Regions from separate parts of the Pseudorhizobium halotolerans genome, predicted to be linked through region 2. Evidence: predicted binding sites of a transcription regulator. Region 2 holds the regulator's gene; each other region holds the start of a gene.
What was found. Region 2 encodes PhoB, which activates phosphate uptake and scavenging genes when phosphate is short. Its sites were predicted from a motif close to TGTCATNNANCTGTCAT; they were not measured.
Positions count from the first base shown of each region.

Region 1: the regulator PhoB is predicted to act here: its motif matches at 3,076-3,092, upstream of ugpB (sn-glycerol-3-phosphate ABC transporter substrate-binding protein UgpB).
Region 3: the regulator PhoB is predicted to act here: its motif matches at 2,439-2,455, upstream of FN060_RS18455 (DUF465 domain-containing protein).

Region 1 covers NZ_CABFWE030000007.1:106,696-120,439, forward strand. The annotation lists gene ugpE (sn-glycerol-3-phosphate ABC transporter permease UgpE) at 1-722, opposite strand, end outside; gene ugpA (sn-glycerol-3-phosphate ABC transporter permease UgpA) at 733-1,617, opposite strand; gene ugpB (sn-glycerol-3-phosphate ABC transporter substrate-binding protein UgpB) at 1,704-3,023, opposite strand; gene FN060_RS13415 (YraN family protein) at 3,149-3,511, opposite strand; gene rsmI (16S rRNA (cytidine(1402)-2'-O)-methyltransferase) at 3,495-4,391, opposite strand; gene dnaN (DNA polymerase III subunit beta) at 4,668-5,786, shown strand; gene pmtA (phospholipid N-methyltransferase PmtA) at 5,910-6,503, shown strand; gene FN060_RS13435 (histidine phosphatase family protein) at 6,510-7,109, shown strand; gene pyrF (orotidine-5'-phosphate decarboxylase) at 7,096-7,788, shown strand; gene FN060_RS13445 (DUF1330 domain-containing protein) at 7,815-8,102, shown strand; gene FN060_RS13450 (complex I NDUFA9 subunit family protein) at 8,200-9,180, shown strand; gene FN060_RS13455 (hypothetical protein) at 9,366-9,530, shown strand; gene FN060_RS13460 (TRAP transporter substrate-binding protein) at 9,676-10,809, shown strand; gene FN060_RS13465 (TRAP transporter small permease subunit) at 10,893-11,477, shown strand; gene FN060_RS13470 (TRAP transporter large permease) at 11,474-12,892, shown strand; gene FN060_RS13475 (hypothetical protein) at 12,976-13,143, shown strand; gene FN060_RS13480 (undecaprenyl-diphosphate phosphatase) at 13,148-13,744, opposite strand, start outside.
Region 2 covers NZ_CABFWE030000004.1:178,666-192,409, reverse strand. The annotation lists gene phnE (phosphonate ABC transporter, permease protein PhnE) at 1-505, shown strand, start outside; gene phnE (phosphonate ABC transporter, permease protein PhnE) at 517-2,016, shown strand; gene phoB (phosphate regulon transcriptional regulator PhoB) at 2,236-2,919, opposite strand; gene phoU (phosphate signaling complex protein PhoU) at 2,937-3,656, opposite strand; gene pstB (phosphate ABC transporter ATP-binding protein PstB) at 3,701-4,516, opposite strand; gene pstA (phosphate ABC transporter permease PstA) at 4,531-5,865, opposite strand; gene pstC (phosphate ABC transporter permease subunit PstC) at 5,862-7,322, opposite strand; gene FN060_RS04220 (substrate-binding domain-containing protein) at 7,388-8,419, opposite strand; gene FN060_RS04215 (glycine zipper domain-containing protein) at 8,678-9,172, shown strand; gene nadE (ammonia-dependent NAD(+) synthetase) at 9,196-10,044, opposite strand; gene FN060_RS04205 (YeeE/YedE family protein) at 10,152-11,246, opposite strand; tRNA gene FN060_RS04200 (tRNA-Pro) at 11,476-11,549, opposite strand; gene FN060_RS04195 (hypothetical protein) at 11,643-11,837, opposite strand; gene FN060_RS04190 (BA14K family protein) at 11,988-12,401, opposite strand; gene FN060_RS04185 (MerR family transcriptional regulator) at 12,523-13,059, opposite strand; gene FN060_RS04180 (integration host factor subunit alpha) at 13,201-13,539, opposite strand; gene FN060_RS04175 (beta-ketoacyl-ACP synthase III) at 13,668-13,744, opposite strand, start outside.
Region 3 covers NZ_CABFWE030000011.1:660,410-664,103, forward strand. The annotation lists gene FN060_RS18445 (MgtC/SapB family protein) at 110-583, opposite strand; gene FN060_RS18450 (hydrogen peroxide-inducible genes activator) at 1,140-2,051, shown strand; gene FN060_RS18455 (DUF465 domain-containing protein) at 2,187-2,408, opposite strand; partial or broken gene FN060_RS23190 (hybrid sensor histidine kinase/response regulator) at 2,626-3,205, opposite strand; partial or broken gene FN060_RS18465 (hypothetical protein) at 3,427-3,694, opposite strand, start outside.

The DNA.
Region 1 (13,744 bases), on a different contig from region 2:
CTCGCCGACAGCCGCTTGATGCCAATGACGATGGTGTAGAAATTGCTGTCGGTGGTGACCAGCAATGGCCACAGGTACTGCACCCATCCGTAGATGAAGAGGATGACGAAAAGCGCCGCGATATTGGTGCGGCTAAGCGGCAGAAGTATATCGCGGAAGAATTTCAGCGGGCCTGCGCCATCCACACGCGCCGCCTCCATCAGTTCCTCCGGGATGGTTAGGAAGAACTGGCGGAACAGGAAGGTCGCCGTCGCCGAGGCGATCAGCGGCAGCGTCAGCCCGGCATAGGAATTCAGCATGCCGAGATCCGCCACCACCTTGAACGTCGGCAGGATGCGCACCTCCACCGGCAGCATGAGGGTGATGAAGATGATCCAGAACGCCAGCGCCCGGAACGGAAATCGAAAGTAGACGATCGCATAGGCGGAAACGATCGAGATGACGATCTTGCCTATGGCGATGATCAGCGCCATCCAGAGCGAGTTGAACATCATCACCCAGAGCGGCGGCGCGCCGGAAGAAGTCAGGCCCTCGTTCCACATCAGCGTATAGTTCTCGATCATGTGCCCGCCCGGCAGGAGTGGCATTGCCCCGCTGACGAAGGCACCGGTCCCATGGGTCGATGCGATGAAGGCCACATAGACGGGGAAGGCGACAATCGCGACGCCGACGATCAGGACCAGGTGGGTCAGGAAATCGAGGAAGGGTCTGTTTTCAACCATGTCCGGCACCTCAGTACTGCACGCGGCGTTCGACGTAGCGGAACTGCACCACGGTCAGAACGATGACGATCAGCATCAGGATGACCGACTGGGCGGAGGACGAGCCGAGGTTCAGCCCGATGAAGCCATCGGTGTAGACCTTGTAGACGAGCGTGTTGGTTGCCTGGGCCGGTCCACCCGCCGTCGTCGCGTCGATGATGCCGAACGTGTCGAACATCGCGTAGTTGATGTTGATGATGAGCAGGAAAAACGTGGTCGGGGAGAGCAGCGGAAACACGATCGTCCAGAACCGCTTGAACGGTCCGGCACCGTCAATTGCGGCCGCCTCGATCAGCGAACGGGGCACCGACTGCAGCCCTGCGAGGAAGAAGAGGAAATTGTAGGAAATCTGCTTCCACGACGCCGCGACGATGATGAGTATCATTGCCTGCTCGCCGTTCACCCGATGGTTCCATGTCACGCCGATGCCATCGAGAATATAGGGGAGAAGGCCGATCGACGGGTTGAAGAGAAACCACCAGAGAATACCCACGACGACCGGAGCCACCGCGTACGGCCAGACGAGCAGCGTCGTATAGACCCTGCTCGACCGCATGACCCTGTTCACGCAGACGGCGAGCAGCAGCGACAGGCTCATCGACAGGGCCGTCACCGCGACGGCGAAGACAGCCGTATTGGCGAGGGAATTGAGATAGTTCGGATCCGCGAAAATGCGGCGGTAGTTTTCGAACCAGACGAATGTCGTGCGGAAGCCGAAAGGGTCCTCTCGTTCGAACGAGGACCTGCCAGCCTGGATTGCCGGCCAGATGAAGAAGACAAGCGTGATGACAAGCTGAGGCGCGAGCAACAGATATGGCAGCAGCTTGTTGGAAAAGATGACGCGTTTGGTTTGCATGTATTCTCAGCCCACGAGGCAAGCCGCGCCGTGCCGGCGGTTGCCCGGAAAGGTGGAGAGGCCGGCCGAGCCGGCCTCTCACGGTCTCACTTGTTGGCGGCTTCGAAGTCGCGGAGGATCTGGTTGCCGCCGGCGACGGCGTCGTCGAGTGCCTGCTGCGCATCCTTCTGGCCGGCCAGAAGCGCTTCGAACTGCTCATCCACGACATTGCGAACCTGCGTCAGGTTGCCGAAGCGGACGCCCTTGGAATTCGGGGTCGGCGTGCCCCGGGTGATCTGCTTGATCGCGACATCTGAACCCGGGTTCTGTTCGTAATATCCCTGTTCCTGGCCGAGATCGAAGGCAGCATTGGTGATCGGCAGGTAACCGGTCGCCTGATGCCAGTCGGCCTGTACTTCCGGCTGCGAGAGATAGGTGAAGAACTTGGCAATGCCCTGGTAGACGTCGTCGCTGTGGCCGGCGAGAGCCCAGAGGGTGGCGCCGCCGATGATCGAGTTCTTCGGCTCCGCGATGACATCCTCATAGTAGGGCAGCGGTGCGAAGCCGACTTCGAAATCCTTGGCATTGGCGATGACGCCGGCACGGGAGGCCGACGAATTCATGTAGATCGCGCATTCGCCCGAATAAAACTTCGCAGGAGCGTCAGCACCGCCAACGGGACCGCCGTACTGGAAGATGCCCGCATCGGCCCACTTCTTCAGATTGCTCCAATGCTTGACCTGCACGTCATCGTTGAAGGTGAACTCAGTGCCGAGCCCACCGAAACCGTTTTCCATCGTGCCATAAGGCTGATCATGGATGGCCGACAGATTTTCCAGTTGCACCCAGGAGATCCAGCCGCTGGTGAACCCGCATTTGGCAGCGCCGGAGTCCATGATCTTCTTCGAGAACTCCTCCACCTCTGCCCAAGTCTTCGGAGCGGTTTCGGGATCCAGACCGGCCTTCTCGAAGGCGTCCTTGTTGTAGTACATGATCGGAGTGGACGAGTTGAACGGAAGCGACAGGATGTTCCCTTCCGTATCGGAGTAGTAGCCTGTCACGGGAGCGAGAAACGCTGAAGCCTCCCAAGGTTCGCCGGCCTCCGTCATGAGTTCGTAGACCGGCTTCACAGCGCCCTTGGCAGCCATCATCGTGCCGGTGCCAACTTCGAAGACCTGTACTATCGCCGGCTGCTCCTTGGCGCGGAAGGCAGCGATGGCACTCGTCAGCGTCTCGGGGTAGCTGCCCTTGTAGGTCGGAACGACCTTGTACTCGCTCTGGCTCTTGTTGAAGGCCTCGGCGATGGCTTCCAGCTTCTGGCCAAGCTGGGCATCCATTGCATGCCACCAGCTGATCTCGGTCGCGGCCAGGGCCGAAGAAGCGGACATGGCTGCCGCGAACGTGGCGATTGATAGCGTCTTGAACATTGTTGTGATCCCTTACTCCGTTGTCGGAACGGGATCGCAATAGGGTCGCAGCATGACGCTGACGTAACAGTAATGTGTCGGGAATATTACAATCCACGGCGCCGCCCAACGGAAGGCCGCACAGGTCAAAATGCGTCTGGAAAGTGCCTTGGAAGACGGCCGGGAAGTACGGCAACCACATCGTAGCGTTGCGACAGGCGCGCGGCATCCGGACGGCGTGAAAGCCATATGTCGCTTGCTGCGCGAATGCGTCTTTGGGCCGTCGCGCTCACGGCATCCACCGCTTCCCGCTCTCCGACCCTCGCCTTGACCTCGACGAAGACGGCCAGATCGCCCTTGCGCGCCACCAAGTCGATCTCTCCGGCTTTTGTACGGAAGCGGATGGCGAGGATCCGATAGCCTTTCGCCAGCAGAAAGAGTGCGGCGGCATATTCGGCGAAATGGCCGCGCCGTTCCGCCCGGCGCCTCTCCCTAGCTTGCTTTGCCACCGTCTCCGTCCTTCAGCGCCAGCAGCCGCTGGTAGAGGTCCTTCTTCGACAGCCCTGTGAGGCGCGCGCCCTCGGCGGCCGCCTTGGATGTCGGCATGGTGGCCGCCAGTTCCTTCAGCAGGACATCGACCTCCATCGCCCCCGGCACATCATCGATTTCAGGAGGAGCTATCAGGAGGACGATTTCGCCCTTCACGGCCCGCTCCGCATAGAAGTCAGCCAGTTCCGCCAGCGTGCCCCGCCGGAATTCCTCAAAGGCCTTCGTCAATTCGCGACACACTGCCGCCTCGCGAGCCGTTCCGAGAACATCGGCTGCGGCGGCAAGGCTCGCCCCGATACGGTGGGGCGATTCGAAAAAGGCGAGCGTCGCCGGCACGCGCGACAGTTCTGCCAGCCGATCCCGCCTGCCCTTGTCCTTGACCGGCAGGAAGCCGGCGAACAGGAAGCTGTCCGAGGGCAGGCCTGAACCCACCAGCGCCGCCAAGGGCGCCGAGGCGCCGGGGATAGGGATGACGCGGTGTCCAGCGTCGATTGCCATGCGTCCCAGCCGGTAGCCCGGGTCCGAGACGAGGGGAGTGCCCGCATCCGAAACGAGCGCCACCGACCGTCCTTCCTCGAGCGCGGCAAGCAGCTTCGGCCCTGCTTCGGCGGCATTGTGTTCGTGATAGGCGAAGGGGCGGTTGACGATGCCGTAGCGGTCCAGAAGCACGCGCGTCACACGCGTGTCTTCGCAGGCAAGCACGTCGGCTCCCGCCAGCGTCTCGAGCGCACGCAGGGTGATATCGCCGAGATTACCGATCGGGGTGGCGACGAGATAGAGCCCCGGCTCCAGCGGGCGTGCGGGGACCGCCGTATTGCCGATCCTGTAGCTGCGGCCCATGGTCTTCTGTTCGTCGCTCACGAAGGTATCCGGCTGATCTGCTTGCTCTCGCCTTCTTATGGGCGAGGTGCGGCAGGCGGGCAAGCGGAGCGTCGCGAAGTTTTCCCTGTGAATCATGGCAACAAGTTCCCATTCGCGCCGGTGGCGGCCCTTCCGGCTCTTGCTTTCTAGGGGAATGTTCTGCCATTTTGCGCCTCCACATCTCCCGGCCCTGCGGCCGGCAAACATGCGGACGCCCCGTTCCTGCCGGCGTCCCGGTCAGAAGCGGTAGCGTCCATGCGTATTACTCTTGAGCGGTCCAATCTCCTGAAGTCGCTGAACCATGTCCATCGTGTCGTGGAACGTCGCAACACGATCCCGATCCTGTCGAACGTGCTCCTGCGCGCTTCCGGCGCCGACCTGGAGCTCAAGGCAACGGACCTCGACCTCGAGATCACCGAGGCGGTTGCAGCCATGGTCGAACAGCCGGGTGCCACGACCGTGCCGGCGCATCTCCTCTATGAAATCGTCCGCAAATTGCCGGAGGGATCGGAAGTCAGGCTGGCAACCAATCCGGACGGCGGCTCGATGACGGTGCAGTCGGGCCGCTCGAAGTTCTCGCTGCAGTGCCTTCCGGAGGCGGACTTCCCCGATCTTACCGCCGGCAGCTTCAGCCATACGTTCAAGCTGAAGGCGACCGATCTGAAGATGCTGATCGACCGCACCCAGTTCGCCATCTCGACGGAAGAGACACGATACTACCTGAACGGCATCTTCTTCCACACGATCGAGGCCGGCGGCGACCTGAAGCTGCGCGCCGTGGCAACCGACGGACATCGGTTGGCCCGCGCCGATGTCGAGGCACCTTCGGGGTCGGAAGGCATGCCGGGCATCATCATTCCACGCAAGACCGTCGGTGAACTTCAGAAGCTGGTCGACAACCCCGACCTGATGGTCACGGTCGAGGTCTCCGACGCGAAGATCCGCCTGACGATCGGCTCCATCATCATGACGTCGAAGCTGATCGACGGCACGTTCCCCGACTACCAGCGCGTCATTCCGACGAACAACGACAAGGAGATGCGCGTCGACTGCCAGAGCTTCACCCGCGCTGTCGACCGCGTATCGACAATCTCGTCGGAGCGAGGCCGTGCCGTGAAGCTGTCGCTGGCCGATGGGCAACTGACGCTTACCGTAAACAATCCCGATTCCGGCAGCGCGACGGAAGAGGTCGCAGTAGGCTATGAACACGATCCGCTGGAGATCGGCTTCAACGCCAAGTACCTGCTCGACATCACGGCGCAGCTTTCAGGCGAGGATGCGGTGTTCATGCTCGCGGACGCGGGCTCCCCTACCCTGGTGCGGGACACCGCGGGCGATGACGCGCTCTACGTCCTGATGCCGATGCGCGTCTGACACAGAAAAAGCGGCTGGGAAACCTGCCGCTTTTTTGCTGTCGTTTTCCAGATGCGACATTCTGCCTTGTTTTTGCGTCATTGACCCCACATAAGCCCTTATGGATCAAGGAGGAGAGACCTGATGGAATTGCGACTGAAGGAAAGGCTGGGCCGGAAGTTCGACGAGGAGATCAGGTTCTTCAAGGGCTGGATCGACGGCCCCAAGAGCGTCGGGGCCATATTGCCGACTTCAGCGGTCACCGCGCGTCGCATGGCGAGCGTCATCAATCCGGCGTCGGGCCTGCCGGTTCTTGAACTCGGACCCGGCACCGGCATCATCACCAAGGCGATCATCGACCGCGGCGTGGCGGCGGAGAATATCGTCTCGATCGAATATTCGACCGATTTCTACCAGCACCTCAAGCGGACGATCCCCGGCGTCAACTTCATCAACGGCGATGCCTTCGACCTGGACACGACGCTCGGTGACTGGAGGGGCCGCAAGTTCGATGCGGTGATCTCGGCGATCCCGATGCTGAGCTTTCCGATGGAGAAGCGCATCGCGCTGCTGGAGGACCTGCTCGACCGCATGCCGCCCGGCCGGCCCGTCGTCCAGATCACCTATAGCCCGGTATCTCCCATCGACGCCCGCCCGGACCGGTTCCATATCCGCCACCTCGACTTCGTCGTCCGGAACATTCCGCCGGCGCAGCTCTGGGTCTACAGCCGGGGCTAGCTCGCCATGTTCGGCGTCTATGTTACCCATCCGCAGGTGAACATCGACCCGCAGGTTCCTGTTCCGCAATGGGGGCTGTCGGAAACCGGCAGGGCACGAGCGAACGAGGCGGCGCAGAGCGCCTGGGCTGCCACTCTTCAACGTATCGTTTCGAGCGATGAGAGGAAGGCCGTGGAGACGGCCGAACTGCTGGCCCGTGTTTCGGGGGCTGCGGTGGAGGTCGCCGTCGACATGCACGAGAACGACCGCAGCAGTACCGGCTTCCTGCCTCCCGCCGAGTTCGAGAAGGCGGCTGACTGGTTCTTCGCCCACCCCGATGAGAGTTTCCAGGGGTGGGAACGCGCAATTGATGCGCAGGCACGGATCGTCAAAGCGGTCGATCGTATCCTCGCCGACCATGACCCGGCAATGCCGATTGCCTTCGTCGGGCATGGCGGAGTGGGGACGCTCCTGAAATGCCATTTCCAGGGTGTGTGGATTTCGCGGGACCGCGACCAGCCCGCTGGCGGGGGCAATCTCTTCGCCTTCTCCCTTGCAGACAGAATCGTGACATGCGACTGGACGGCTATGGAAGAATGGAAGGGATTCGGACATGCACGCGCGTAACCGCCTGATCGTGGGCCTCGATATCCCGACCGTCGGTGAAGCGGAAAAGATGGTCGCCACGCTGTGCGACACGGTTTCCTTCTACAAGATCGGATACCAGCTCGCGTTTGCAGGTGGCATCGAGTTCGCCCGCGACCTCGCGAAGGACGGCAAGAACGTCTTTCTCGACATGAAGCTTCTCGACATCGACAACACTGTTGCGAAGGGCGTCGAAAACATTGCCACCATGGGAATGACGATGCTGACAGTGCATGCCTATCCGAAGGCCATGCGCGCCGCAGTCAAGGCCGCCGAAGGTTCAGGCCTCTGCCTTCTCGCGGTGACCGTGCTGACGTCCATGGACGACGCCGACCTGCTTGAGGTGGGTTACCAGGCGGATGCTCGCACGCTGGTCATGCGTCGTGCCGAACAGGCGCTCGCAGCCGGGATGGGGGGGATCGTCTGCTCGGCGGAGGAATCGGCGGCGGTGCACAAGATCGTCGGATCGGACATGGCGATCGTCACGCCGGGGATTCGTCCGGCCGGCGGCGATGCCGGCGACCAGAAGCGGGTGATGACCCCGGGCGACGCACTGCGTGCCGGCTCAAGCCATCTTGTCGTCGGCCGTCCGATCGTCAAGGCAGAGGATCCGCGCGCGGCCGCCCGTGCGATACTCGCCGAGATGACATCCGCGCTCTAAATTTCAAACCGCAAGGAGGAACCCGCATGCCCAAGGCCTATTGGATTGCCAGAGTCGATGTTCGCGACCCGGAGCGCTACAAGGACTACGTCAGCACGGCAAAGCCGGCATTTGAGCGGTTCGGCGCCAACTTCCTGGCACGCGGTGGACAGTTCGTCGAGCTGGAAGGCAAGGCGCGGGGCCGCAATGTCGTGATTGAGTTTCCCTCGGTCCAGGCGGCGGTGGACTGCTACAACTCGCCGGAATACCAGGCGGCGGCCAAGATCAGGCAGGAATGTGCGGACGCCGAAATGGTCGTCGTGGAAAGCGTCTGACGCTTGCCAACCGCGGCACTTCTTCCGCTTCCCGTTGAAGAACATTTGGTCTAAGAGACCGCTGACAACCCGACCATCACAGTTCCCGGAGCCACCCATGTCCGTGTCCAACCTGCCGCCCCTCGTCACCGTGTTCGGAGGCTCGGGCTTCGTCGGACGACATGTGGTACGAAGCCTCGTCAAGCGGGGCTACCGTATCCGGGTGGCTGTCCGGCGTCCGGATCTCGCCGGTTTCCTTCTGCCCTATGGTTATGTGGGGCAGATCGCGCTGGTGCAGGCAAACCTGCGATACAGGTACTCGGTGGACCGTGCGGTCGAGGGAGCGTCCTTCGTGGTCAACTGCGTCGGCATCCTCTTCGAAAGCGGGCGCAACTCCTTCAATGCGGTGCAGGACTTCGGCGGAAGGGCCGTGGCCGAAGCGGCACGCGCCGCCGGTGCGAAACTGGTGCATGTCTCGGCCATCGGCGCCGACAGGGATTCCGACTCGAGCTACGCGCAGAGCAAGGGTCGCGCAGAAGCCGCAATCCTCGAAACGGTTCCGGACGCAGTGATCCTGCGCCCCTCCATCGTTTTCGGGCCTGAGGACAGCTTCTTCAACAAGTTTGCCGGGATGGCCAAGATGTTTCCGGCGCTGCCCCTGATCGGCGGCGGCAAGACGAAGTTCCAGCCGGTCTATGTGGAGGATGTCGCCAAGGCGGTGGCGCTCGGCGTCGACGGCGTCATCCCCGGCGGTCGCATCTACGAACTCGGTGGGCCGGAGGTACTGACGTTCCGTGAATGCATGGAAATCGTTCTGCGGACGACCGCGCGCAAGCGGCCGCTGATCTCTCTCCCCTTCCCCATCGCCTCCATGATCGGCAGCATCGCCTCGCTGATCCCACTCATCAAACCGCCGATCACCAGCGATCAGGTCGCGCTGCTGAAGAAGGACAACGTCGTCTCGGAAGAGGCGATTCGCGATGGCCGGACCCTGGAGGGCATGGGTATCCGTCCGACGCATCTCGCGTCTGTTGTGCCCTCCTACCTCGTCCAGTATCGTCCGCAAGGCCAGTTCACCAACAGCGGCAAAGCGGCCTGAGGCAATCTCCTGCCGGTTCGGCGAGCCTGCTTGACGCCGCCTGTGGCACGAACGCCCCACTCGGTCTTGCCTTGAGCATTAACGCGGGATTCAGCAAGTTCCTCTATTGAAAATCCTGCAGGCGGGTCATACACGGCTGCAGCGAAATTACGCTTCAATCACATTGGTCTGAAAGGCATTTCTCCATGGGCAAGCCCATCGCACTGTTTTTTGCGTGTGCGGCACTGACGATCCTCGTCGGCTCCTTCATCGCCCCGGAAACGGGCGCGGCAGGCGGCGGCAAGTGCGCTCCGGCCTATGGAGTAGATCCTTGCGCAACGGGCTCCATACCGAGCGCCTCGACGCGCTGAACGTCAAACAATTCTCTGGCATCCTGTCCAACCGGCGCGTCAATTTGAAGCTGACGTGTCCGTAGCGTATTGCTGTTCGAAAGTTTTTCCTCAATACTGATCGTGGGAGAAGGGCAAAAGCCCGCCCAATTGGGAGGAGAAATCAATGGATAAGCCTGAGAAGAAGGCGCATACGCGCCGTTCGTTTCTGAAGATCAGCGCAACCGCAGGCGGAGCAGCCGCAGGCACTCTCGCGGCACCGGCCGTACTCGCACAATCACCGATCGTGATGAAGATGCAGACGTCGTGGCCGGCGTCGGACATCTGGATGGATTTTGCCCGGCAGTTCACCGAACGTGTCGACGCAATGTCCGGAGGACGGCTGACGGTCGACCTGCTGCCAGCGGGCGCAGTCGTGGGCGCCTTTCAGGTTCTCGACGCTGTCCATGACGGCGTCATCGACGCGGCCCACTCGGTTCCGGTATACTGGTACGGCAAGCACAAGGGCGCGTCTCTGTTCGGCACCGGTCCGGTCTTCGGGGGTTCGGCGACAACCATGCTGTCCTGGTTCTATGCCGGCGGCGGCGCAGAGTTCTATCGGGAACTGCAGCAGGACATCCTCGGTCTTGAGGTCGTGGGCTACCTGGGCTTTCCGATGTTCGCTCAGCCGTTCGGGTGGTTCAAGAATGAAGTCAACGCCGTCAGCGACATCAACGGCTTGAAGTACCGTACCGTCGGCCTTGCCGCGGACCTGATGCAGGCGATGGGCATGTCCGTTGCACAGCTTCCGGGTGGCGAAATCGTCCCGGCGATGGAACGAGGCGTCATTGATGCCTTCGAGTTCAACAATCCGTCGTCCGACTTGCGATTCGGTGCCCAGGATGTCGCGAAGAACTACTACCTCTCCTCGTACCACCAGGCGTCGGAATCCTTCGAGTTCCTGTTCAACAGAGGCTTCTATGAAGATCTCGAGCCGGACCTCCAGGCCATCGTGAAGTATGCTGTCGAGGCGGCGTCCACTGCCAACACCGCGTCGGCGATGGACAACTATTCGGCCGACCTCAAGAAATTGCAGGAGGAATCAGGCGTCAACGTGCACCGGACGTCCACGGAGATCCTGGATGCGCAGATCAAGGCATGGGACGACCTGATTGTCGAGCTCGAGAAGGACGCCTTCATGAAGAAGGTGCTCGACAGCCAGCGCGCCTGGGTAGAACGGGTCACCTATTTCGAACTGATGGCATCCCCGGACTACCAGCTCGCCTACAACCACTACTTCCCGAACAAGCTCAAGCTCTGAGCCGTTCTTGACCGCAAGTGGTAATGCCGGCAGGCGCAGTCGCGCCTGCCGGCCCCTCTCCCATCAGGAAGACGTTCACGTCGATGATCGCATTCATCCGGTTCGCCGACGGGCTGTCGGCATGGTTCGGCAAGGCCTTCGCCTGGCTCATCCTACTGATGACCTTCGGCACGAGCTATGAGGTCTTTGTCCGCTATATTGTCGGCCGCCCCACGCCTTGGGCGCTCGACGTCTCGTTCATCATGTACGGTACGCTGTTCATGATGGGGGGCGCCTATACGCTCTCACGCGGCGGGCACGTGCGGGGCGACTTTATCTACCGCCTATGGCGGCCGAGGACGCAGGCGACGGTCGACCTAGTTCTCTATATCTTCTTCTTCTTTCCGGGTGTCACGGCACTGATCTTCGCGGGCTGGAAGTATGCCTCGCGATCCTGGGGCTATGGCGAAGTAAGCGTCAACAGCCCGGCCGGCATCCCAATCTACCAGTTCAAGACCGCCATTGTCGCGGCCGGGATTCTCCTGTTCATCCAGGGAATCGCCCAGGTCTTCCGCTGCATCCAGTGCATACGGGACGGCTTCTGGATCGAGGCGGAGGAGGATGTCGAAGAGACTGAGACCCTTCTAATCAAAGAAAAACAGGCCGAGCTTTCGGGAGATCAGGCATGACGGATCCCCAAGTCGCGCTCCTGATGCTCGGGCTCTTCATCTTCGTGGTGTTTCTCGGGTTTCCGATCGCCTTCACGCTCATGGCGATGGGCATCGGCTTCGGCTACTATGCCTATTTCGAACCGAACCGCATGTGGCGCTCCTTCAACCGGCTGGACGAAACGGCAGGGTGGTGGGACAGCACCAGCCTGTGGATCGAGGGCTTCTTCAACAACCGGGTCTTCGATCTCTTCATCAACCAGACCTACACGGTGATGGCGAACGACGTCCTGACAGCCGTGCCATTGTTCCTGTTCATGGGCTACATCGTCGAACGGGCGAACATCGTCGACCGCCTGTTCAGCACCTTGAATATCGCCTCGAAGAATATTCCAGGATCGATGGGCGTCGCCGCCCTCGTCACCTGCGCGCTCTTCGCGACGGCGACAGGGATCGTGGGTGCAGTGGTGACCCTGATGGGCCTGCTGGCGCTGCCGGCAATGCTGAAGGCGCGCTACGACCACTCGTTCGCGACCGGCATCATCTGCGCCGGGGGAACGCTCGGGATCCTGATCCCGCCGTCGATCATGCTAATCGTCTATGCGGCAGCGTCAGGGACATCGATCGTGCGCCTCTACTCGGCGGCCCTGCTGCCGGGCCTTACCCTCGTGGGACTCTACCTGATCTATATTGTCGGGCGCTCGATCCTGCAGCCGAGCGTGGCGCCCAAGCCGACGGCGGACGAAGTCCCGGATGTTCCGTTCTTCAAGCTTACATGGATGATCGTGACCTCATTCCTGCCGCTGGCCGTCCTCATCCTGGCAGTGCTGGGTTCGATTCTCTTCGGGCTGGCGACGCCCACCGAAGCGGCCGCGATCGGAGCACTCGGCGGCATGGTTCTCGCTGTGCTCTATAGAGCGATGAGTTGGGACCGTCTCAGGCAAAGTGTCTATCTCACAGTTCGAACCACGGCGATGGTCTGCTGGCTCTTCGTCGGCTCCTACACCTTCTCCTCCGTCTTCTCCTACCTCGGTGGAGAGCACGTGATTTCCGAGTTCGTGCGAGGCCTGGATCTGACGCCGTTCCAGTTCCTGCTGCTGGCGCAGCTGATCATCTTCCTCCTGGGCTGGCCGCTGGAGTGGTCGGAGATCATCATCATCTTCGTACCGATCTTCCTGCCGCTCCTCGACATGTTCGGCATCGATCCACTGTTCTTCGGTATATTGGTGGCGCTCAACCTGCAGACCTCGTTCCTGACACCGCCGATGGCGATGTCAGCCTACTACCTGAAGGGGATCGCGCCGCCGGAGGTGCGGCTGACACAGATCTTCAAGGGTGTGCTGCCCTTCGTGTTCATGGTCTTCATCAGCATGGCGCTGATGTACATGTTCCCGCAGATCGTGTTCTACCTGCCAGAACAATTCTATGGCCGATGACATCGCTCTCCACCGGCGCTTCTCCCGGTGGAGTCAGGTCCAATAAGGTCCGTAAGGGGACCGATCGATGAAAGGAGTGGCAGATGCTAGACCGCCTTCTCGCCTTGCTGGGGTTCTCCGTGTTCTGCGGGTTCCTTGCCATCCTCGTCTGGAAGGTGCCTCGCGCAGACCTTATCGTGCTGGTGGCCATCACCATTGCCATGGCCGGCTACGACCTCTTCTTCTACCACGGGCGCGACGACCACGGCTGAGTCATCAGCCAAAGATCAGCAGCCCTATCAGGCCTGCCGTTCCGACGGCAATCCGCCACCAGGCAAACGGCGCATAGCCGCGGCTTGAGACGAAATCCAGAAGCGAGCGGACCACCACCAGCGCCATGACGAAGGCGGCGATGAAGCCGATGGCGATGACGATGCCATCATCAAAGCGGATGAGCTCCCGGTTCTTGTAGAGATCGAGGGTGAACGCACCGAGCATTGTTGGCATGGCGAGGAAGAAGGAGAATTCCGCCGCCGACCGTTTATCGGTCCCCATCAGCAGCGAGCCGACGATGGTAGCACCGGACCGCGAGGTTCCCGGAACCATGGCAAGGCACTGGAACAGGCCGATCTTGAAGGCAAGCGACGGCGGATAATCCATAATGTCCGTGTATTTCGGCCGGATTGCCATCCGATCCACCGCAAGCAGCACGAAGCCGCCCAGTATGAGCACGATGCAGATCAGCATCGGCGTCTCGAACAGGATCGTCTTGATGAAGTCATGGGCGAGCGCCCCGATGACCGCAGCCGGCAGGAAGGCGAGCAGGACCGTCAGTACGAATCGCCGTGCCTTCCCGGACGTCGGCAAGGCCAT
Region 2 (13,744 bases):
CGCGTGGATACGAGGGCCAATTCGTCGACTGATGGAGCTGCTTCGAGCTTTCCCGGAAGTCGTCATTGCGGGCTTCTTTCTGGCCATTTTCTCGCTCGGGCCAGTTCCGGCACTTATCGCTGTCTCCATCCACACGATCGGCGCCCTCGGAAAAATGTTCTTCGAGGTGATCGAGAACGCCGACATGAAGCCGGACGAGGGTCTGAAGGCCGTCGGCGCCAATTGGCTGGAGCGGTCCTGGTTCGGGATGGTCCCGCAGGTCATGCCGAACTTCATGAGCTATTTCCTGCTGCGCCTGGAGATCAACGTGCGGGCCTCCACAATCATCGGTGCGGTCGGTGGCGGCGGAATCGGTGAGCTGCTGCGCCTTTCCATCGGCCAGGGGCATGAAGCCAAGACCCTGGCGATCGTCCTGCTCCTTCTCCTGACCATCATCGCCGTAGACCAGTTTTCCGCATGGCTGCGTCGCAGGCTGGTCGGCGACCAGGCATTTCAGACAATCTGAGCGAGGCTGCCATGACCGTTCTCAACACAGCCGAAATGGACGCGTTGGCGGCGCGCCATCCCGAGCTCCTGCACCGCTCTATCTGGCAGCGCTTCCGCATCCCGATCATCGCATCGGCGGCCATTCTCTACTTCATCTTCGCCTGGTGGTTCTTCGCTGTCGGCAAGGTGGTCGGCGGCGCGAACTGGGGCCTTGCAGGAAACTACCTCGCCGACTGGGTCTCCTACGAAATCCGGCCCGACATCGACATCGCCTCCGACGGATCCATGCAGATCACCTATCCGCGCTTCGATCCGATTGGCCCGAACCCCAATCCGGACTGGCTCGAGGCGAAACGCGAGACGGTAACGCGCAGGGTCGAGATGCCGGCGGCCGCTCCCTCCCAATCGGGCCAGGCCACATCGAGCTTCAGCTTCATGGCGCCCGCACCCGCCCAGCAGCCGGCCGCACCGGCGGCGCCTACTGTCGAGACACGAACCGAGGAGATCGTGACCGAAGCCGTCGTCCGCATGGGCTCCTCCCACACCATTGATGTCCAGCCGGACCGTGTCGTCCTCACGCGCGGCGGCGAAACGGTGACGCTGCTGCTCGATCGGGACGCAGAGGAAGTCCACGTCCAGGGCCCGCTTCCGGAATGGGTGGAACAGCGATCGATTGGGGGGCGGGTGACGGCGTTTTTCGGCTTCTCCGGATGGGTTGACGTCAGCGACGACCGCGTTCGCATCCGCAAGCGCTTCCTCGGCTGGGAGAACTTCCTCTTCGATACAAATTCCGCCTTCTTCGGCAAGTCGTCGGGCGAGATTGTCTCGCTGATCTTTACCGGCGAGCGGATCGACCCGGCTAGGTCCAACCTGTCGCTCGCCTGGAGCGACATCCTCTACAACCCGTCCTGGCAGCATCTCGACGTCTGGACGAAGCTCCTGCAGACCATCGTCATGGCCTTCATCGGCACGTTGTTCGCCATGATCGTCGCCTTTCCCCTCTCCTTCATCGCCGCCCGCAACATCTTCCGCAACCGGCCGGCGAACCAGCTGACGAAGCGCCTGTTCGACTTCCTCCGTTCGGTCGACATGCTGATCTGGGCGCTGTTCTTCACACGTGCCTTCGGCCCGGGGCCGCTCGCCGGCATCTCTGCCATCTTCTTCACCGACACCGGAACGCTCGGCAAGCTCTATGCCGAGGCGCTGGAGAACATTGACGACAAGCAGCGCGAAGGCGTCCGCTCGGTAGGCGCACCGCCGGTCACCGTCCAGCGCTACGGCGTCCTGCCGCAGGTCATGCCGGTCTTTGCCTCCCAGGCGCTCTACTTCTGGGAGTCCAATACCCGATCCGCGACGATCATCGGTGCGGTGGGAGCCGGCGGCATCGGCCTCAAGCTGTGGGAGGCGATGCGCACCAATTCCGACTGGGAGAACGTCGCCTACATGGTGCTGCTCATTCTCATCGTCATCTTCCTCTTCGACGGGATCTCGAACGCATTGCGCTCCCGGCTGATCGGCAGGGAGAGGTGACGGAGGCCTTTACGACCGAGCAATCCGAGCTTCCGACCGGCTTCGGTTTATGAAAACTCCAGAACCGCGCCGGGAACGGTCGCGGCTCTTTTCCTGCCACTCCTGTCCTCGGTTATCACCCTCCCCTCGAAATGCTGGCGCCCCCCAAAACGAGAAGAGCAGCCGCACTGCGGGCCGCTGCTCTGAGGTCTTCGGATCGCGTTCCGGGATGCCGGGCGCCTAGCCCTCTAGGGAGTAGCCGGCGCCGCGGACCGTGCGGATTACGTCGGGCATGTTGGAGAAGTTGAGGGCCTTGCGCAGCCGGCCGACATGGACGTCCACCGTACGCTCGTCGACATAGATGTCATGGCCCCAGACGCCATCGAGCAGCTGCGCCCGAGAGTAGACGCGTCCCGGTGCCGACATCAGGAATTCCAGCAAGCGGAATTCGGTCGGACCCAACCGCACCTCCCGGCTCTTGCGGTGAACGCGATGGGTTTCACGGTCGAGCTCGATATCGCCGCAACGGAGCACGGTTGATAATACCTCGGGCTTGGCACGCCGGAGCATCGCCCTGACGCGAGCCATCAGTTCGGGCGTCGAGAACGGTTTGACCACATAGTCGTCGGCGCCGGTCGCCAGGCCGCGAACCCGCTCGCTCTCCTCACCGCGCGCCGTCAGCATGATGATCGGCAGGCGCTCGGTCTCGCGGCGCTGGCGCAGGCGACGGCAAAGCTCGATCCCGGATACGCCGGGCAGCATCCAGTCAAGAATGAGGAGGTCCGGAACGCGCTCCTGGAGGCGCAGTTCGGCCTCGTCCCCCTTGACGATGGTTTCAACCTCGTAGCCTTCGGCCTCGAGGTTGTAGCGGAGAAGGACGCTGAGGGCCTCCTCGTCCTCTACGACGGTGATCTTTGGCTGCATGAAAAGGCTCCGCGATCCTAGTCGTCGCTCAGGACGGCGCTCAGCGTGTTGGACCGGTCATCCTTTGGCCGCTCACCCTCCGGCTGCGAGCCGGTCGCCATGTAGTAGATCGTCTCTGCGATGTTCGTGGCATGGTCGCCGATGCGCTCGATGTTCTTGGCGCAGAAGAGCAGATGGGTGCAGCTCGTGATGTTGCGCGGATCCTCCATCATGTAGGTGAGGAGCTCGCGGAACAGCGAGGTGTACATGGCGTCGATTTCCTCGTCGCGCTCGCGGATGGCTTCCGCCTTCTCAGCCGAGCGCGTGACATAGACGTCGAGCACTTCCTTGAGCTGGACCAGCGCCAGTTCCGACAGATGCTCGATGCCACGTGCAAGGTTGCGCGGGATGCCCGTTTCCTGGACCGCGATCACCCGCTTGGCAGTATTCTTGCCGAGGTCCCCTACCCGCTCCAGGTCAGCCGCGATGCGAAGCGAGCCGATTACCTCGCGGAGGTCGGCCGCCATGGGCTGGCGCTTGGCGATCGTCACGATGGCCTTCTCGCCGATCTCGCGTTCCGCGTGATCCAGGATCACATCGTCGGAAATCACCTTCTGGGCAAGTGCGGTATCGGAATTGACCAAGGCGCGAACCGCGTCGCCGCACATCTGCTCGGCAAGGCCGCCCATCTCGGAAATCCGGCGGGCCAGGTATTTCAACTCCTCGTCGAAAGCCGACGTGATGTGGGATGATGGCATGATCCAGTTCCTCAGTGTCTTGGTAGCGCGCGGTCCACCGCGGATCAGCCGAAGCGACCCATGATGTAGTCCTGTGTGCGCTGGTCGTTCGGGTTGGTGAACATCTTGTCCGTGTCATCCTCTTCGACGAGGTGGCCAAGATGGAACATTGCGGTGCGCTGCGACACGCGGGCAGCCTGCTGCATGGAATGGGTAACGATGACGATCGAGTAGTTCGCCCGCAATTCGTGGATCAGTTCCTCCACCCTTGCGGTGGCGATCGGGTCAAGTGCCGAACAGGGCTCGTCCATGAGGATGACTTCCGGCGACACAGCAACTGCGCGGGCGATGCACAGGCGCTGCTGCTGCCCGCCCGAAAGACCCGTCCCGGCCTCGTGAAGGCGATCCTTCACCTCGTTCCAGAGGCCTGCCTTCTGCAGGCTGCTTTCGACGATCTGATCGAGATCGGCCTTGGAGCGAGCGAGGCCATGGATGCGGGGACCGTAGGCAACGTTCTCGAAAATGGACTTCGGAAACGGGTTGGGCTTTTGGAAGACCATGCCGACGCGCGCACGCAGTTCCACGACATCAATGTCCGGGTCCTGAATGTCCTGGCCGTCCAGCGTGATCTTGCCGGTCACACGGGCATTCGCGATCGTGTCGTTCATGCGGTTTAGGCAGCGCAGGAAGGTCGACTTGCCGCAGCCGGAGGGTCCGATCAGGGCGGTGACGGTGTTCTTGCGCACGCCGAGGTTGACGTCGAACAGCGCCCGCTTGTCACCGTAGTAGACGGAGACGTCCTGGCCAATCATCTTGTAGTCGATCTCGTTCATCTTCTTTACCAAGGCTTCTTCAGTGGCGGCTTCCGACAGGATGTTCATCGCTCTGTTCTCCATTACCACCGGCGCTCGAAGCGGCGACGCAGTATGACTGCGACAAGGTTCATGACGAGCAGGAATACCAGCAGGACGATGATCGCACCGGATGCGCGCTCCACAAAAGCAGGGTCGCCGCGCTGCGTCCAGTTGTAGACTTGGACAGGCAGAGCCGAAGCGGGATCGAAAAATCCTTCCGGAGGTGCCGCGGGATATTCGCGCACGAAGGCGACCATGCCGATCAAAAGCAGCGGTGCCGTCTCACCGAGCGCCTGGGCAAGTCCAATGATCGTGCCGGTGAGGATACCGGGCATGGCCAGCGGCAGGACGTGGTGGAATACAGACTGCATCTTGGATGCACCGACGCCCAGCGCTGCATCGCGTATCGACGGAGGGACTGCCTTCAGGGCAGCCCGGGTGGCGATGATGATGGTCGGCAGCGTCATCAGCGTCAGCACCAGCCCGCCGACGATCGGCGCCGACTGCGGCAGCCCGACGAAGTTGATGAAGGCGGCAAGCCCCAGAATACCAAAGACGATCGAGGGTACGGCCGCAAGATTGGCAATGTTTACCTCGATCAGATCGGTGAAGCGGTTTTTCGGCGCAAATTCTTCAAGATAGATCGAAGCCGCCACGCCGATCGGCAGTGAAAGGACGAGGACGATCAGCATCATGTAAGCCGAGCCGAGTATCGCGACTCCAAGGCCGGCGGCCTCGGGCCGGGTGTCCGACGCGTCTGGTGCCGTGAAGAAGTCCCAGTTGAAGCGGGTCGTTAGGATCCCGGCCTGCTTCAACTCGTCGGCCAGGCGCAATTGCTCCGGGGATGTGTTGCGGTCGAGCTCAGCGCTCGCCATCGTTACCCGGCCCTTGTAGTAGCCGTCGATGCGTCCGGATGCGAGCATGTCGAACTCGACCGTCTCGCCGATCCGGGAAGGATCCGCGAGCACATAACGCCGCAGGATCGCAGGCGCCTCCTTCGAGATCAGCTCGGCGGCCGCATCCGCCTCCATCGTGCTGTCAAAGCCCTTGTCAACCATCGCCTTTGCGAGCGAGGCCTTGATCAGCGGAGCATAGCCGAAGGTGGTGACCTTGGCGATCTCGGCAGGGTCGCGATTTCCCTGCTTGTCGAGAATGCCCGGGTCCAGGTAAATCTCCATCGTGATGTAGGTCTGCCGGAAGGACGACAATCCGTTTGTCAGGATGGAGGCCAGCAGACCGACGAGCGCCAGAACCCCGAGGATGACGGCAAGCAGGCCAAGGCGCCGAAACCGGTTCTCCGCTGCCTTGCGGCGGCGCGTCCTGGCGCTGACTGCGGGTTTGACCTGGCCGGTCGTCGCGGCGATAGCGTCGGTCATTCGTACTGCTCCCGATATTTGCGCACGACATAGAGGGCCAGCACGTTGAGCCCGAGTGTGATCACGAAAAGGGTAAGGCCGAGCGCGAAGGCGACCAGGGTTTCCGGGCTCGCAAACTCGGTGTCGCCGGTCAGCTGGCTGACGATCTTGACGGTGACGGTCGTCATCGCCTCGAAGGGATTGAGATCGAGCCTCGCCGCGGCACCGGCGCCGAGCACCACGATCATCGTCTCGCCGATCGCCCGGCTGGCGGCCAGGAGAATGGCGCCGACGATGCCCGGAAGTGCGGCGGGAAGAATCACCTGCTTGATGGTCTCCGACTGGGTCGCACCCAGGGCGTAGGAACCGTCGCGCATCGCCTGGGGTACGGCATTGATGATGTCGTCAGAAAGCGAGCTCACGAACGGGATGATCATGACGCCCATGACCAGGCCGGCAGTCAGGACGGACGACGAGGAGTTTCCGAGTCCCAGGGGCTGGGCAATCCAGTCGCGAAGGAACGGTCCAACCGTAATAAGCGCAAAGAGGCCGTAGACGATGGTCGGGATGCCGGCAAGGATCTCGATCGCCGGCTTGGCGAAGCTTCGCAGCTTCGATCCGGCGTAATCGGCAAGGTAGATCGCTATCATCAGCCCGATCGGCACGGCGACGAGGAGCGCCACCAGCGAGATATAGAGCGTTCCCCAGAGCAGCGGCAGGATGCCGAGTTCTGACCCTCCCCGGAATTGCGGGTTCCAGACGGTGGAGAAGAAGAACTCCGATGCCGGGTACATCTTGAAGAAGTTGATGGTCTCGAACACCAGCGAAAAGACGATGCCCGCCGTCGTCAGGATGGCGATCATCGAAGAGCCGATCAGTAGGGTGAGAACGAAGTTCTCGCTGACATTGCGCGCCCGCATCTTCGGCCGGATGCGCAACATCGACCAGGCTCCCAGCCCAAGAGCCAGCCCAAGCACCACAAGGGTCATGGCGATATTGCCGTACCCGGCGCTCTGCCGATAGCTCACGGCCGCCTCGAACACCTCCCGTGGAGCATCGCTGCCGATTGCGACACCGACCTCTGCGAGCCGTGCGCGGATATTGGAAAAGTCGACCTCGCCGTTGACGAGCGCTTCCTCGTTCAGCGCATTGCGCTGGAGAACCGCGTCGAGGCCACCGGCGATCTGCCGCACATCCGCCATGACCAGGCTGCGCGCGCCACCCTGTGGGATCACGCTGTCGGGGATCATGCCGTCGACGCGGCTTTCGATCACGATCGGCTGGACGAACAGCCAGGCAGCCAGAACAACAAGGGCGGGCACGGCAACGAAGAGAGCAACCGTCTGGCCGTAGTAGCCGGGAAGCGAGTGTAGCCGGACACCACTTGTCGTTGATGTGGCCAGCGCACGGCGCCTGCCGAGGACATAGCCGATTGCCGCCAGCACGAGGACGACAAGGATAATGCTACCAACGTTCATCTAGCCGAGATCCTCGATCGAAGGAGCACTGGCGGCGCATTCATTGCGCCGCCAGAAGGCGCTGATTAGTTCAGCGCAGCCATCGGGGTGCGGTTCTTAACCGCTTCCTGGGTCTTGGCAAGCTCCGGATCAGAGACGAGACCGTACTGTGCCAGCGGACCATTCGGGCCGGCCATGTCGTCCGATACGAAGAACTCGACATATTCCTGAAGGCCGGGAATGACATCGAGGTGGGCATTCTTCACGTAGAAGAACAGCGGACGCGATACCGGATACTCGCCGGAAGCGATGGTCTCGACCGACGGCTCGATACCGCTCATGGTCGCGACGCGAAGCTTGTCGGTGTTGTTCTGGTAGAAGGACAGGCCGAACACGCCGATGCCGTTCTTGTTGGCATCGATGCGCGACAGGGTCTCGGTGTAGTCGCCGTCGATATCGACGGAGACACCGTCGGTGCGGAGCTGCATACAAGCCTTGGCCGCATCTTCAGCACCGGCAGCCTTGTGGGCTTCCTCGGCACCGTTCTCCTTGCAGCCGTCGACGAGGACCTTTTCGTCGAAGACTTCACGGGTGCCGTGCTTGGTGCCCGGGATGAAGGCGAGGATCGGCTGTGCCGGCAGGTCGGCGCGGATCTCGTTCCAGTTCTTGTAGGGGTTATCGACCAGCTGGCCGTCCTTCAGGACCTTGGCAGCCAGGGCATTGTGCCAGTCGGCCGGGGTGAAGGCATATTCCGCACCGTTGATGTCGGAAGCGAAGACGATACCGTCGTAGCCGATGCGGACTTCCTGGATTTCGGTCACGCCGTTCTGGGCGCACAGGTCGATGTCCGACTGCTTGATGCGCGAAGAGGAGTTCGCGATGTCGATGGTGTTCTCGCCCACGCCTTCGCAGAGCTTCTTGCGGCCGGCGCCGGAGCCACCGGATTCGACGACGGGGGTCGGATGGTCGAAGTTTTCGCCGAAGGCTTCGGCAACGATCGAGGCATAGGGCAGGACGGTCGAGGAGCCGGCGATCTGGATCTGATCGCGTGCAGCAGCAGCGCCCGTGGTAGCCAGCATGAGTGCGACGACCGCGCAGCTTCCAAGGTACTTCTTCATGGAAATTCTCCCTAAGAATTCGGATTGACGCTTCGGCGTCGGCTCCCCTCTATAGGTGCCCCATTACAGTTTTGTGACAGTTATATAGCAGTTCGGCCCGGGACTCTGCACCTGCTCCTCCGCGCCCCCGGGCGAAGCGCCAAAGGCAACCTGCATGGGCCTAGGGCCCACCGCCGCAGCGGAAGGCTCCTCCGTCGCGGACCGTGGAACTTCGGGAGGGCTTGGGAATTTGCTTCACGGAAAACGGAAGGAACAGACATGGCACAGGACGACGAATCTCCCGCAGTGCGCTCGATCAAGAAGGAGCGGGCCCAGCAGCGTACGAGCGAAGGAAAGAGCGAGCTTGACGAGGGACTGGAGGATACCTTCCCAGCCTCGGATCCCGTCGCAGCCACCGACACGGCCATTGCCGGTAGTGGCGGAACTGCAAGGAAGGCATCCGGCAACAGGCAGTCGGCGCGTTCCGCTGCTTTGAACGACGAGTTCCCGCTCGTGGACGAAGCCTTGCAGGCCACGCGTGAGCAGGCGGACGAGGCGGACACGCAGGTTTATCCCGGCGAGCTCCATGCGTTGAAGGCGGAAGTTGCACGACTGCGGGAAACGGTGACGACACTGGCATCCGGCACGACGCGCGTCGCCAAGGCGCGCGCCCAGGATGCTCTGGATGACGTCGAGCTTCGCATCCGGGAGCGCCCCTGGAAGGCAGTCGGCATTGCTGCCGTCCTTGGATTCTTCTTCGGCCTGCGGAAATAGAACCCGCTACCTGCTGCCGGCGGTCACGGGACCACCGGCAGTTCCCGCTTGTGGGCAGAGACCTGGTGGCTGGTGAGGATCTTCCGCAGCGATTCGTCCGGGATCGGCTTGCCCACAAGAAAGTCATCGATCTCCTCATAGGTTACGCCATAGACCGCCTCGTCCGGCTTCAAGGGCGCATCTGATTCGAGATCGGCGGTCGGTACCTTCTCAACGAGATCGTCGGGAGCGCCGAGATGCCTCGCGACAGCGCGAACGCGCCGCTTGTTGAGGCCTGCGAGCGGCAGGATGTCGGCGGCGCCATCACCGAACTTCGTGTAGAACCCCATGAGCGCCTCGGCAGCATGATCCGTGCCGATGACGATGCCGCGCGAGGCGCCGGCGAGCGCGTATTGCGCGATCATTCGCTGGCGAGCCTTGATATTGCCGAGATGGAAGTGAAACCGCTCCCCCTCCAGCAGATCAGCCGCGTCGCGCATGACCTCCTCCATCATCGCGTCGGTCGCCGGCCGGATGTCGATCGATACCACGCGGTCGGGGCCAATGACCTCCAGACACTTCCGGGCATCCGCTTCATCCGCCTGGGTCCCGTAAGGGAGTCGGACAGCAATAAACTCGGCTTCCGATCCACCCTTTCGCAGCCGCTCGACCGCCCGTTGAGCAAGCAAGCCCGCAGCAAGGGAGTCCACGCCTCCGCTGATCCCCAATACGAGCGTGCGGAGCGCATATTGCTTTAGATAATCCGCGAGAAAGGCAATGCGGCGTTCAGCTTCGGCCGCAGCGTCGAAATCCCTGGAGACCCCCAGTGTCTCTGCAATCTGAGCCTGCCGCTCAAGAAGGTCCTGATGCCCGATCTCCTGTCGCCTCTCCACGCTGGTCTCCTTTCATCATCCGTCTCGTGACGCGTGCCGCCATGGGCACTCCATGACAGGAAACAACAGGCGGCAGGAGAGATATGTTCCCGTAGGCCAGAGAGGCGTCAGGAGGACGGCCGCAGTTCCATGCTGGAGACCGATCCTTCGGGCTCTTCCCAGAAACGGACGAAGGCCCAGTCGGTGACCATGGCGCCGATCCACATCCCGATCAGCGTCGTCCATGCGGTGACGGCCAGGATCGACCCGCCGGTGACGCCGGCACCAACCGCGCATCCCCCGGCGAGCATCGCGCCGAACCCCATGAGAACCGCACCGATGATGTAGCGCGGCATCGTGTGGCCGCTGTCGAAACCCTGGATCTTCAGTTCGCCCGTCAGGAAGGCGGCCGTGAATGAGCCGAGGAACACGCCGGGCATGATGCCGATCCCGAAGTCGAGGGCCTTGTCGTAAGGCGCGACGGTCAACATCAGGAGCTCGGCCGAGGGTCCGGAGAAAGTAAGCGATTCCACCGAGACAAGGTCGAACGATGCCTGGGAGACTGCATAGGTGAAGATCCAGCCAGCCGGGATGGCGAGCCCGGCGCCGACCGCCGCGAACAGGACGCTCCGGCTCACCTTGCTGTAGAGAGCCACGGCCAGGCCCGCACCGAGCCAGGCGAGCCCAATCACGAGGCCGAGGCGATTGCCGCCACCGAGCAGGGACAGGATTTCGCGATTGGAGCCGCCCTCGACCAACCACCACCCCGAGATTTCCGCCCGCAGCGGCGCCAGCAGCCCATTATAGGCCGATTGTGCCGCCACAGCGAAGACCAGCCCCGCCAGCAGCGCGCGCAGGTTGCCGGTCGCCGACAGCACCAGAAGCCGCGTGGCGCAACCACGCGCGCAGATCATGCCGATCCCGAACAGGATGCCGCCGATCGCCGCTCCCGACATGCTGCCCGTCGCGGCGATCATCCGCGATTGGGAGACATCCAGCCATCCGGCCATGATCGCCACCTGGACGCCGGCAAGAGCCACCGAGAAGGCGAATAGCCAGACGGCAAGCTTGTTACCCGGCTCGCGGCGACGAAACTCGGTGACGGCCGAGCGCAGGCAGAAACGGCTCTGCTGCGCGAAAGCGCCGAACAGGAAGCCCACCGAGATTCCTCCCAGGAGCAAAAGATCCGACGTGCCTATCCGGTCTATCAGCGTCTCTATCACTATCCAGTTCTCCAATTTCGCGGCCAAAGGGCATCGACCGATCAGGGAAGGATAGGGTTATTTGAATGTATTTGCTTAATCTGGATCAAACCCCGCCGGCTTTTTCTGGCGCTCTGGGGTGATGGGACAGTCTCCCGCGGCTGTGAACCTCAGAATCAAAAACGCCAGCTCGCAGTCGGAGCTGGCGTTCAGAGATAGGGATTGCCTTGCGGACTACCTGTCGAAAATCTCGGAATGGCGGGATTCGAACCCACGACCCCTTGACCCCCAGTCAAGTGCGCTACCTGGCTGCGCTACATTCCGTCACGCTCTTTCGAGCAGGATTTCCCTAGTCATTCGGCAGGACGGGCGCAAGCGAAAAATCGCAGCCTGCTCATCGCTCAGTAGACGCCGATGTCAAGCAAGGAGCTGTGGAGCCGTGTCGAGCTTGCGGCCGATCGAATAATCGCGGCCGTAGGACTCGCGGAAATTGCGGTCGCGTTCGTGGACGAGATCTCTCTTGGCCAGCACGTGATAGAAGCCGTCCGCATAGGTCCCCGTGGCCGGCTGATTATCGCCCGACAGCACTTCCGTGAAAATCTTCCAGATCATGTCTTCCCTCCGTCTCAGTCGCCACAACGGCGCATCGACCCCACCAGTTCCCAGTCTAGGAAGACTTTGTTTACGAAGATTTACATCGGCGGCGGGGCAGGATGCCCGGCCGCCGATTTTCAGGCCTTTCTTGGCCATTTTACCGCGTCGTCAATAGGGCGAGCGGCACTGCCGGCGCGGGCCGTTGTAGGGCTGGAAGGTGTTGTCATAGGCCCTGTAGGAGCGATAGCGCGCGTGGCACCACTGCACATGCGCATTGCCGCCGCGGTAGTAGCGCGGCTGCTGGGCCGCCAGTGCGCCGCCGATGATGGCGCCTGCCGCAAGGCCACCTATGATCGCACCGGCATTGCCGTGACGGTGACGGTAGTGCCTGTGGCCGTAGTAGCGGGGACCATAGTACCGATCTCCCCGCCAGTGTCTGTAACGGTGACCGCGATGCCTGACCTGCTGAACGTCCTTGGCTACCTCAACCTTGACGGTGGGGGCCGAGGGAAATGCCTGCGCAGGCGTGATGCCGGACACTGCCGTTACCAGCGAAACGAGAATGACTGCGAGCTTTTTCATGTTTCCTCACCTCTTTTCTTGTCCCTTCCAGAGGAAATGGTCCGGCAAAGTGCCTGAACCAGAGGTGAACGAACATATTTTCGTGCGTCGGAAGCGAAGACGCACCGGAGGACTGGGACCTTCAGCGGACCTGGTCGAGCAGGCGCTTGCATTCCAGGAGGTCGAAAAGCGCCTCCTGCAACAGCGCCCGGTCTTCCTTGCCAATGCTTGCCTTGCCGATCGCAACCTCGGGCATGTCGCCCTCACCGGCCGCTCCGAAGCCGAAGAAACGGCCGCTCGGCTTGGCCTTCGGACGGCCGACAAGCTGATCCTCTTCGGCATTGCCAACCTTGGGCTCGACATGCTTGTCGTTGCTGGCGGCCACGATCGCATCCATCGCCGCAAGATCACCGGAGGCGATGGCGGAAACGAACTTGTTGCCATTGGTCTTCAGGAGCTTCTGGACGCCCTTGATGGTATAGCCGTGATCATAGAGCAGATGGCGGATACCCTTCAGCAGGTCAACATCTTCCGGCCGGTAATAGCGACGCCCGCCTCCTCTCTTCATCGGCTTGATCTGCGGGAAGCGCGTCTCCCAGAACCTCAGCACATGCTGTGGCAGGTCGAGATCCTCGGCAACCTCGCTGATGGTGCGGAAAGCGTCCGGGCTTTTGTCCACGTCAATCTCCCACAAGCGAGCATGATGCCCGCGCAGAACCCGCGACGTGTCGTCGAATGACCAAGTCACGAATCGTCGACATTTCAGCCCTCTATGGGGCGGAATTCAAGCAGGCGTGGAGGATTTGAACAGCTGAATCGCTCAGGCGGCCGGCACCGGCGGCTTCTGCTTCAGCTTTCGCATGTTATGGGCGCGCAGGATACGCTGCTTGAGGACATTGGAGGCCTTGAAGGTCATCACCCGGCGCGGAGAGATCGGAACTTCCTCGCCCGTCTTCGGATTGCGGCCGATCCGCTCGTTCTTCGACCGGACCTGGAAGGTAGCGAAGGAGGAGAGCTTCACCGTCTCGCCGCGGACGATGGCGTTGCAGATCTCGTCGATGATGGTTTCCACCAGTTCGGCGGACTCAGTTCGTGAAAGACCCACCTTGCGGAAAACCGATTCCGCCAGATCCGCCCGTGTCACTGTTTTTCCGGCCATGATCCCCGCCCAGTCCACTGTCGTCTGAAAGCCGTGCGAGAGTATTTTGCTTAGGCCGCAGGGTCAAGCACTACTGTAAAATCAGCAGCTTCGGCAAATGTCCTGAAAGGAGACAGGGCCGCCGGAGGCTACCAACGAACGAGCACGGCGCCCCAGGTGAAGCCGCCGCCCATGGCTTCCAGCATGACCAGATCGCCCTGCTTGA
Region 3 (3,694 bases), on a different contig from region 2:
TACAACCATCGGTCTTCATACTCCAATAGAGCTGGCAAATTGTTACCTGCATCCAGACTACCGGTGGGCTTGCAACTTAACCGGTACGCTCTAACGAGAAATGAAGCTGTTATTCTCCAGCCTGCCCCTCAGAAGCTTCATCCTTTTTCGGCTTTATCAGCCGCAGAGTGGTAAACGTCATCACCGAGAGAACCACAGCTGTATCATATGAGCCTAGTCCGACCGCCGTTCCGACCGCGCCAGTCGCCCATAGACTGGCAGCGGTCGCGGTTCCACGCACGCTGTTCTTCACGACCAAGATAGCGCCGCCGCCGATGAACCCCATGCCGGTGATTAGACCTTCAACGATTCGAGCGGTTGCTTCTGCGCTGCCCGCTGTAAAATGCTCGGTCGCTTGAATGAAGCCACAGCTGGCTATCGCAACCAAAGGAAACGTGCGCAATCCCGCACTTCTTTCATTTTGCTCACGGTCCCAGCCGATTGGCAGTGCCAGAGCGTAAGCGGCGAGTAACGCGCCCAGATGAGGCAGAAAATCTAAATGCACTAACACAAACTGAAAAAAATCTGATAAGGATACTGGCATGCTGGAATTTCCTCAGGCGACGATCTTTAAGATCTAGCGAGTTGCCGCGAAATATTTCTGTCAGCGACGATCTTTAAACCCGAGGTATGTATAGGTAAAGGATATTAATAGCGAATCTACTGAACTAGGCCGTGTTGTCGACATGATTTTCTGACCTTATTACGAGAGGAATTCGAAGTCTGGGCAAATTAGTGTGATGTCGCGAGTATATCTCGTTGGGTAGGGGTCACGTCCAGGAACCGATGGAGATTGCCTAACGTCGCGCGAGCTTCGTATCGGTTGCCGCTGGTCCACTTGTCGACTGGAGCTTTTCGATGAAACGAATGTGTTTTTGAACAGTCTGTTTTGTCTTTAACAATCTCAAAAGTCGATGGTGCGAAGGCCGTGGTCTGCTTCGCTCTTCGTCCAATCGATTGGCAATTCTGGCTTTGATCTTGCGCCAGACGACTAGAAACTGATCCATTACAATTCTCCTTCGACGAGACGACATATGATAATGGAATGCAATAGTTCAAATTGATTGTTGCAATTGATGAGATAGGTATTATCAATAGACATGCCCTATCGCCCGACCCTTCGCCAACTTGAATACATCGTTGCCCTCGATGACCTTAAACATTTTGGACGAGCTGCTAAACGATGCCATGTGTCCCAACCCACACTATCGGTGCAGGTTAGCCTAGTGGAAAAATCCCTTGGCGTGACGCTGTTTGAAAGAACACCAACTAGCGTATCAACGACACCCATTGGCGATGAATTCGCTCGTGGTGCAAGGCTAGCGCTTTCCACGGTCGATGACATGGTTGAAGGCGTCGTGAAGGACCTGAAAACCCTGGGTGGGCTCATCCGCCTGGGTACGGCGCCAACTTTTGGCCCTTACTTTCTTCCTCGCTTTCTCCCGGCCGTTCACCGGAAGTACGCCACTCTCAAAATTTACATAAGGGAAGACCGGCCGTCAGACATCGAGATGGCGGTACTAGAGGGTAGTCTTGATTGCGGGTTAGGTCCGCAACCGGAGCGATCGAATCTGATGTTCAGACGCATCGGTACCGAAAAACTTTATCTCGGCGTACCGTCTGATCACGCTTTGGCTCAGAACGACACAGTTACAACGAGGGAGCTTAAGGGCGTCAAGCTCTTGGCACTCGGAAGCGGGCATCGTCTTCTCGAAAACGTTCGTCATCTTGCTGAGGTTGCTCGGGCAGAGGTTATCGACGATTACGAAGGTACGAGCCTCGATTCCATCCGCCAGATGATTTCCATAGGAATGGGATGTTCGCTTTTTCCCGAGCTTTACGCCAGAGGTGAATTCCGCAAGGATGATGATGTCAAGCTTTTAACGATCACCGACTGGTCGGAACGGCGCGACGTCGGGTTTTACTGGCGAGAAAATAGTGGACGTCAGGCCCATTACGGAAAGCTCGCGGCAGAGTCGGATCGAGCCTCCGAAGAATTAGGTATCGCGTAGCGGTTAGATATCTTGTGGCAGTGCAGGCATGTGCATTTCCTTATCCGCACATGCCGCTTCGTCGGTCCGCTGAGATCGCCTGGCGGAAATGACCTCGCCTCCCAGGCGAGCCGTTTGCACCCACCCAGATCTCTGTCAGCTCAATATGACTCGGCGCTTTCTGATCACGGGGATCAAAACTGGCATGTTCTGCCTGTTGTGACGCTCAATGTACTCGATCTGCTCACGGAAACGTAGCCTAAGCTTCTTGAGGGCGCGTAATCGAAGGCTTTCCGGCGCTGGTCGATTTTGTTCGACGTCGATCTGCGTCTGCACATGAGCCTTGCGATTGCGTAGGGCCGTTAAAAACTTTTCCATCTTCATCTCCTTTTGTTCGGCAAAAGAAATATGGAAGATGAATGACAATAGCTCTAATTCATTGTTTCTATGCTACCGATAGTTTTCCTTTATGACCTAATTCCAGGGGTAGATGGAATGAAGAGTGCTCGACCGGGCTGCCAGCCGAGGCGACCGTGAATGAGACCGACAAATCTATCGACAGAGATGCTGGCCTGCGGACACCTAGTCGTGCTGGCCGCGCATATTGGTCATCCAGGGATGTGTTTCCTACATCGATCGTCAGCTTTCCATGACCGTCCATTGCATCTCAGGCATTGGAAGCCAGGATGAGGGTTGCATTTTCGACCTGAACCGGATCGACCGATGCATTCCAGAGGCCACCGCTGCGGATGGTTGCGATTTCGACCCCCTCCCCCAGCGTTCGGCACAGCATCCTTCTCGATTTCTGCAACAAAGCGGTCGATATTGACGACCTTTGGTTCCAGCGGATGATTGCGCCCGAACTAGAGAAGCTGGCTTGCGAATTTCGCCCCTCGTGCGACACCTGCCAGGGCATTGGTGACGCGTCGGGTCGCCGCTTCATTACCGGCTACGTCCTTGGAAAGAAGCTGCAGGTTCGCTGCCACGACCTCCAGCAGGTTGTTGAAGTCATGGGCGACGCCGCCGGTAAGTCGGCCGGTCGCCTCCATCTTCTGAGCCTGTCGTAGCGCCTGTTCCGCCAAAGAACGCTTTTCAACTTCGTCGGCGACGCGATCCTCGAGATGGGCGTTGGTCCCCAACTCCTGTTCCCCAGACCTCCGCTGCTCGATCTCCCTCAGCGCCGTCTTGAACAGGCGGACGTTGTCGAAGGCAACCGAGGCTTGCCCTGCAATCCCACTGAGCAGGCTCTCATGCTCGATGTTATTTTAAACCGCTCGGGTCAGAATGCCCAAAGAACAGCCCGCCGAAGACCTCGCCGTTTGAAAACGTGGCCGGGACAGCTAGATGAAAGGTATTGAACCGGCGACCACAAGATTGGCTCGCCTCCTCGGTTGCATCATACGGTTGCATGAGAAAAGACATAGCTGCGCCAAAAATATTCCGGGCGCCCTAGCGCGTCACTTCTTTCGGCGTAATCAATACAAGCCAACTCGGCGGCAATTGCAGCTTCTAGGATGCTCGCCTCACGATGCGCATGAAAAATCCCTATCGGCTCACCCGGCATAGGGTCTCGAATGTCAACGGCCAGACGGCCGTGCTCCGCGAGTAGACGCGCTGTTGATTTCCACTGAGAGCTGACCCGGGGCAGCCTGATATTTCCATTG